2 regions of the Butyrivibrio sp. AE3004 genome follow, and region 2 is predicted to be linked to the other one. Evidence: predicted binding sites of a transcription regulator. Region 2 holds the regulator's gene; the other holds the start of a gene.
The links. The regulator HrcA, encoded in region 2, represses chaperone genes, less so after heat shock. The targets are predictions, from matches to a motif close to TGTTAGCACTCNNNNNNNNNGAGTGCTAACA.
Positions count from the first base shown of each region.

Region 1: BV60_RS0108950 (Hsp20/alpha crystallin family protein) is a predicted target of HrcA. The motif match lies at 1,820-1,850, and genes of this name have one in related genera.

Region 1 covers NZ_JNLQ01000002.1:1,333,756-1,337,174, reverse strand. Annotated here, with positions in the region: gene BV60_RS21880 (GGDEF domain-containing phosphodiesterase) at 1-790, opposite strand, end outside; gene BV60_RS0108950 (Hsp20/alpha crystallin family protein) at 1,254-1,703, opposite strand; gene BV60_RS0108945 (hypothetical protein) at 2,143-2,361, shown strand; gene BV60_RS0108940 (LysR family transcriptional regulator) at 2,478-3,383, opposite strand.
Region 2 covers NZ_JNLQ01000002.1:3,007,149-3,010,567, reverse strand. Annotated here, with positions in the region: gene BV60_RS0115925 (pyridoxal phosphate-dependent aminotransferase) at 1-586, shown strand, start outside; gene BV60_RS23240 (DUF6465 family protein) at 677-1,225, shown strand; gene hrcA (heat-inducible transcriptional repressor HrcA) at 1,383-2,447, shown strand; gene grpE (nucleotide exchange factor GrpE) at 2,468-3,136, shown strand; gene dnaK (molecular chaperone DnaK) at 3,249-3,419, shown strand, end outside.

The sequences.
Region 1 (3,419 bases), 1.7 Mb from region 2:
CATTTGTTGAATGAACAATTTTGGAGGAATCAGTAAAGCAAGTCATGTAAATCAGAACTGAATCCTTGGGGATAGACTGTAATATTTCTGGCAGATCCTCAAAAGGAACTGTAGCTACATTTATTTCATTGAACTCGTAACCCTGATACTTCTTTTTCATTCTGTTGTAAAGCACCATATCTGCGAGTCCTGCAGGCGAACTGTCATGTATTCCGTAATATTTTTTTCTGTCCGGCATTAGCTGTATAGAAAGGTCAATTGTATCTATAAGATAATCATTTTCAAAAAAGCCATACATTCCATACCGTTCAACAGCCATCTGTGCCAATGTCATATTATTAACACCAAAGAAAACCAGAGGTATATCGTCAAATAATTCCTCCTTGTATTTCATGGCAAATTTTACTGCTTCATCATCTCCGAGCATTACACCGTCATAATCATTTTTTATATCAACCCGATTAATAAAATAATCATGAAAAGTCTCTGTGTCCTTAGCAGAACCGTGTTTCTTTGCATCCATAAACATAACGTCAAATTCAATGCCGTTAGGATCAAAGCTTTCTCTAAGTCCTTCTATCTGAGGATCAAAAGTATAATATTGGGAATTATAAGAAGACAACAAAAGAACTCGATGCTGTACCTCGCCCTTGTAAGCAGGTTCATCCATCGAGGTTTCTTCATCCGTCGTCACAAACTGCCTTAAAAATATAACAGCTATAATAAGGCAAAGGACGCTTATCATAATTAATACAACTCGTATTTTTTCAAGCGTAGACTGTTTTGCCATAAAAGAAACACCGACCTCATTATGATATAAATAATTCTACCACTATAAGTATCGGTTCATTATAAATTAAAGAGAATGTATATTTATTTATATTAAATATTGCGTAAATTTTTTATAAATAGTGTAGTGTCTTTCCTTACGCCCAGCCCCAAGACATCCATTCGGAAATGCATGTTTTCATCTTCGGTGTGATTTCTAAGACTCAAAAATGAAGGGAGCTCTCCACTCAGCGTTGTTCGTAGCAGTCGAGCTCACTTCATTTCTTCATCTTGAAAATCATCATCCGTGTCCGAGAACTGCACATTTCCAATCGGATACCTTGGGGCTGGACTGCCTATGAAAAAGAATCCAGAATACATAGAAAAAAACATAATTATGAGCATGAAGAAGGTGCTCCGCCAAGATGAAAGTCCGGCCACCAAAAATAGTTCAGTGGCCGGACATCAATTAAACTTAAAAGTATTTATCCTTCAATCATTATCATCTTCTTTTCAGGAACTTTAGGCTGTTCTTTCTTAGGAACGCAAAGACTAAGTACTCCATGTCTGAAGCTTGCCTTAATATCCTCTTCTGTAAGGTTCTCACCAATATAAAAGCTTCTCTGCATTGATCCGCTATAACGCTCCTGTCTGATAAGTTTGCCCTTATGATCCGTCTCATCCTTATCAAGTCCCTTAGCAGCACTTACTGTGAGATATCCATTATCAAGTTCAAGCTTAATCTCTTCCTTCTTAAATCCCGGAAGATCAATATCAACTTCATAGTGATCATCGTTCTCGTGAACATCAGTCTTCATCAATCTGTCGGCATGTCTTCCGTAAAGCTTCCTCTCGGTGTTATCAAAATCTCCAAACATCGGGAAATCAAACCAGTTATCAAACAATTTCTCATCAAAAATACTAGGCATCAACATAATAGTTACCTCCTTATATATAAATGATATTTATAAACTTTGAGCATTAGGGACAGAAGCCTTATAAATTATTGCTTCCTGTTTCTGTTCCCTTGTTCTATAACTGTTATAACACTTGTTAGCACTCTTGTCAAGTGAGTGCTAATATTTTTTATAAGTAATCCGCATGCAAGTAAACATGCGGATTTTAAGAATTTCTTCATTTTTTTCGGCTGAATTTGTGGCATGTTTTCTATGAAAAAACTGTTCTCAGGTTATTTTCTTTAGGCTTTTCTGCTGCAAAGTTCGTAGGATAAATTTGTGAAAGAGATTATAAAGAATAAATAAGTGCTAATATTCTATTTCTGACGAAATATTAAGAAAGAAAACACAAAATGATAACAAAATTACGTTATTATCTCTTTTATGGTATTTCAAATTTTAAAAGGAAGGTAGGCGTATGAAGATACTCGAATCAAAAATTGCTGAATATGTTGGGAATTATGCAAGAAGACACGGATATCCGCCAACTGTTGAAGAACTTATCAGGGTGTTTGGCATATCCACAATTATATGTATGATGTTTTATATACTTAATTTGTACAGAATCGGAATGATCAGAAATTCTCTCTTCTTCGGGACAGGAAATCTACAGCTCATTCCTATGAAGGTAAAATAATCAAATAGCTAAAACGTGTGCCATAAGGCGCACAATAAAAAAAGTCGGAACCTTGCTAATTTCGGTTCCGACTTTTTTTATTTGAACAAAGTACTTAGCACGAAATCATAATTTTTTTAGTCTGTCTGTGCATGGCTTTCAAGCTTCTCAACGAATCTCTGTCCCATCTCACTAAGCTGTGCCCCTTTTCTGATAATGTACCCGAAAGTAAGATTTTCTTCCTCTTTTAATTTTATATGAGTAAGATCGGAAGAATTAAGGCTGTCACCAAGCATTGCAGCTCCTACAGCGTAGCCGTTAAGTCCCAGCATGAGTTCTATTGATGTAGCTCTCTCATTGGTACTTATTATTTTTTTGTAATCGTAAGTAGCAAGTGCTTCTTCCCTATAGTAGAAAGAAGTGTTATCCCCCTGATCAAATACCATACAGGGATAATCCTGAAGTTCCTCAAGAGACAATTCCTCTTTATCTGCAAGAGGATGGTCCTTTCTTAAGTAAACATAGGTATTCCTCGTAAACAAAGTGTGAAATTCAAGTGATGCATCTGCAAATATTTTTTTGAATGTATTCTTATTAAAATCACTGAGAGCGATCACTCCTATCTCACTCTTCATGTTTTTTACATCTTCAATGACTTCGCCTGTCTGAGTTTCCTTTATTGAAAACTGATATTCATCAAGGTCGTATTCTTTGACGGTATCGATAAATGCATTTACGGCAATAGTGTAATGCTGCATCGAAACCGAAAAAGTCGGCTTGTCATTTTTTGTGTTGAGATACTTGTCTTCAACTTTCTCGAACTGTTCCACCGCGTTTCTTGCATAAGCTATAAATGAGGCACCTGCGGATGTCGTAACAACTCCATTGTGGACTCTTTCAAAAATCTGAATACCAAGCTCCTTTTCAAGATCCCTGATCGCACTGGAAAGTCCCGGTTGAGATACATATAATCTGTCAGCAGCTTTTCTCATAGAGCACTCTTCATCGATTGCAATTACATATTTAAGCTGTAATATAGTCATTTTTTAACTCTCTCCTCACCTATTTAATGCTTGTTT
Region 2 (3,419 bases):
CTATGAAAAAATAATATTTGGAGCCAATCGCCATTTTAGTCTGTCTTCTATAGAAGGAATGAAAGACAGAGTTATTCTTGTTAATGGCTTTTCAAAGACCTATTCCATGACAGGATGGAGACTGGGCTATGTTTGCGGCAGAAAAGATGTAATAGCTAATGCGGTTAAGATTCAGAGTCAGACTACGACAACTCCGCCAAGTATTTCTCAGTATGCGGCGGTTGAAGCTTTAAACGGACCTCAGGACTCTGTAAGGATGATGGTTGAGGAATTTCAGAAAAGAAAGGACTATGTGCAGAAAAGACTGGGGGCAATCCAAGGTGTCATCTGTCATGAAATCCAGGGTGCATTCTATGCCTTTTTTGATATTCGATATTTTTTGGGAAAAGAATATGAGGGTATCGGGACGATAAATGATGATACTGAACTTTGCACATATCTTTTGGAAAAACATCACGTTGCAGTGATGCCGGGAAGTGCCTATTTTGCGCCCGGTTTCGTGAGAATTTCATTTGCATCGTCCATGGAAGTGCTTAAAATGGCGATTGACAGGATTGAAACAGGTCTAAAAGCGCATAAATGTTGACTTTTTTTAGAAACTGTACTAAACTCAAAAACGTAATGATAAAAATGCAAAAACGCAAAGCAAGCGTTCCTTATGGAAAGAGAGGGAGATATGGCTGACGACAAGTTGAGAGAAGCAGCTTTAAAGCCGATAGCAACTATTAAGAAACCGGTAATTGCTGCAGAAAAGAAAGAAGAAGTAAAAGCAGAGACACCTAAGGCTGAAGTTAAGAAAGCAGCTGAAAAGAAGACTACAGCAAAGAAGACTGCTGTTAAAAAGACTGCAACAAAGAAAGAAGAAACAGCTGTTAAGGAAGAGCCTAAGGCAGCTGAGAAGAAGGAAGCAGCAAAGAAGCCTGCTGTAAAGAAAGTAACAGCAGCAAAGCCTGCTGCAAAGAAGGCTGAGCCTAAGGAAGAAAAGCCTGCAGCAAAAAAGACTACAGCTACAAAGGCTGCTGCAACCAAGACCAATATTGTTCTTCAGTATGCCGATAAGAGTGTTACATATGATACTTTTGTTGAGAATGCCAAGAATGTATGGCAGTATGATATGGGAAGAGATGTTTCCGAAATCAAGACTCTTGAGCTTTATGTTAAGCCTGAAGAGGAGAGAGTATACTTCGTGGTTAACGGAGAGGTTCACGCAGACTTTGGCATGTAATTGTGCGAAATAATTTTATAAATTCACTAATCCCTGATGGATCAATTTCCCTCAGGGATTTTTTATCTTATAGAAAAATACTAAGTAATTCTTTTTTATTGACATCTACTATTTATAGTGGTAATTTATTGTCAGAAGATATTAGCACTCAACTCAAATGAGTGCTAACATAACGGAAAGAGGTGAAGAGATGCAACTGGATGACAGAAAAAAGAAAATACTGCATGCAATTGTACGCAATTACCTCGAGACCGGTGAACCTGTCGGAAGCAGGACGATTTCAAAATATACGGATTTGAATCTCAGTTCCGCCACAATAAGGAATGAGATGGCTGATCTGGAGGAGATGGGGTTGATTTTACAGCCGCATACCTCAGCGGGAAGAATTCCGTCGGATCAGGGATATCGTGTATATGTAGATGAGATGCTCTCTGAGAAGGAACAGGAAGTTGAAAACATGAAGGAGATGCTTCTCGATAAGGAAGAAAAGCTTGAGAAGCTCCTTAAACAGGTGGCAAAGACGCTTGCGGTTGATACCAATTATGCATCAATGATTTCTGCTCCGATGATAAGGCGAAACAAGCTTAAATTTGTACAGATTTCAAAAGTTGATGAAGAGCATCTTTTAACAACTATTGTTGTAGAAGGAAATGTAATAAAGAACAGAATGGTTGAAACTGACCAGGAGCTTTCGGAATCCGATATGTTGAAGCTGAATATTCTTCTGAACACCAGACTTGGAGGACTTTCGGTAGAAGATATAAATCTTGGCCTTGTAGCGGCTATGAAACAGGAAGCCGGAATTCACAGCGACATTTTGGGAAAGATAATAGATGCTGCTGCGGAGGCTATAACAGAAGATGAAGATCTTCAGATTTATACAAGCGGAGCAAATAATATTTTCAGATATCCCGAGCTTGCTGACAGAGAAAGAGCCAGTGATCTTATTACAACTTTTGAAGACAAGAGTGATCTTACAAGTCTTGTAGAGAATACACTTCAGTCAAGTACGGAAGAAACCGGAATTCAGGTTTATATAGGTAATGAATCGCCTGTCCAGTCCATGAGAGATTGCAGTGTGGTTACCGCTACATATGATCTGGGCGAGGGAATGAGAGGAACAGTTGGAATCATCGGACCTAAGCGTATGGATTATGACAAGGTTGTCGGAGCACTAAAAAATATGATGAGAGCTCTGGATGATTTATATAAAAAACAATAGAACCATAAGGAGTGCTTTAAGTGAGTAAGGAAGTAAAGAAGGACGTTGGTACAGAGTCCGGAAAGAAGACAGCAAAGGAGCTTCAACAGGAAGTTGCAGAAAAAGCAAAAGAAGTTGCTGAAGCGGCCAATAAGGTAGCAGAGGCAGCCGAGGAAGAGGCTTCTGCAGAGAATACAAAAGAGGCAGCTGAAGGTGCAGCTGAAAATGCAGAAGGCGAAAAGAAAGGTCTTTTCGGTAAAAAAGAGAAAAAGAATCCTTTCAAGGAAAAATTTGAAGAAATGCAGGATAAGTATATGCGCCAGCTTGCGGAGTTTGAGAATTTCCGTAAGAGAACAGATAAAGAGAAAGCGCAGATGTTTGATAACGGAGCAGCAAATGTATTAGAGAAGATACTGCCCGTTGTTGATAACTTCGAGAGGGGACTGGCTGCTGTTCCTGAAGAAGATAAGGGTTCTGCTTTTGCGGACGGAATGAACATGATTTACAAGCAGCTTATGAAGCAAATGGAGGATCTTGGTGTAACTCCCATAGAGGCTGTCGGAAAGGAATTTGATCCGAATTTTCATAATGCAGTAATGCAGGTTGACAGCGAAGAGTATGAGGAAGGATTCGTAGCTCAGGAGCTTCAGAAGGGTTATATGTTCCACGACACAGTGCTTAGACACAGCATGGTAGCCGTTGCTAAGTAATCACTTAGCGAGGTATTTTCGAGCTTAGTGTACTACTTAGTTCTGTCGAACACGAAGTGTGAGAGCAGAACTTCATTAGATTTTATTAGTTATTTAAACGGAGGATTATAAAATGAGTAAGATTATAGGTATCGACTTAGGAACAACAAACAGCTGCGTAGCTGTTATGGAAGGTGGTAAGCCCACAGTTATCGCTAACGCTGAGGGTGCAAGAACAACACCTTCAATCGTGGCTTTTACAAAGAACGGAGAGCGTCTTGTAGGTGAGCCTGCAAAGCGTCAG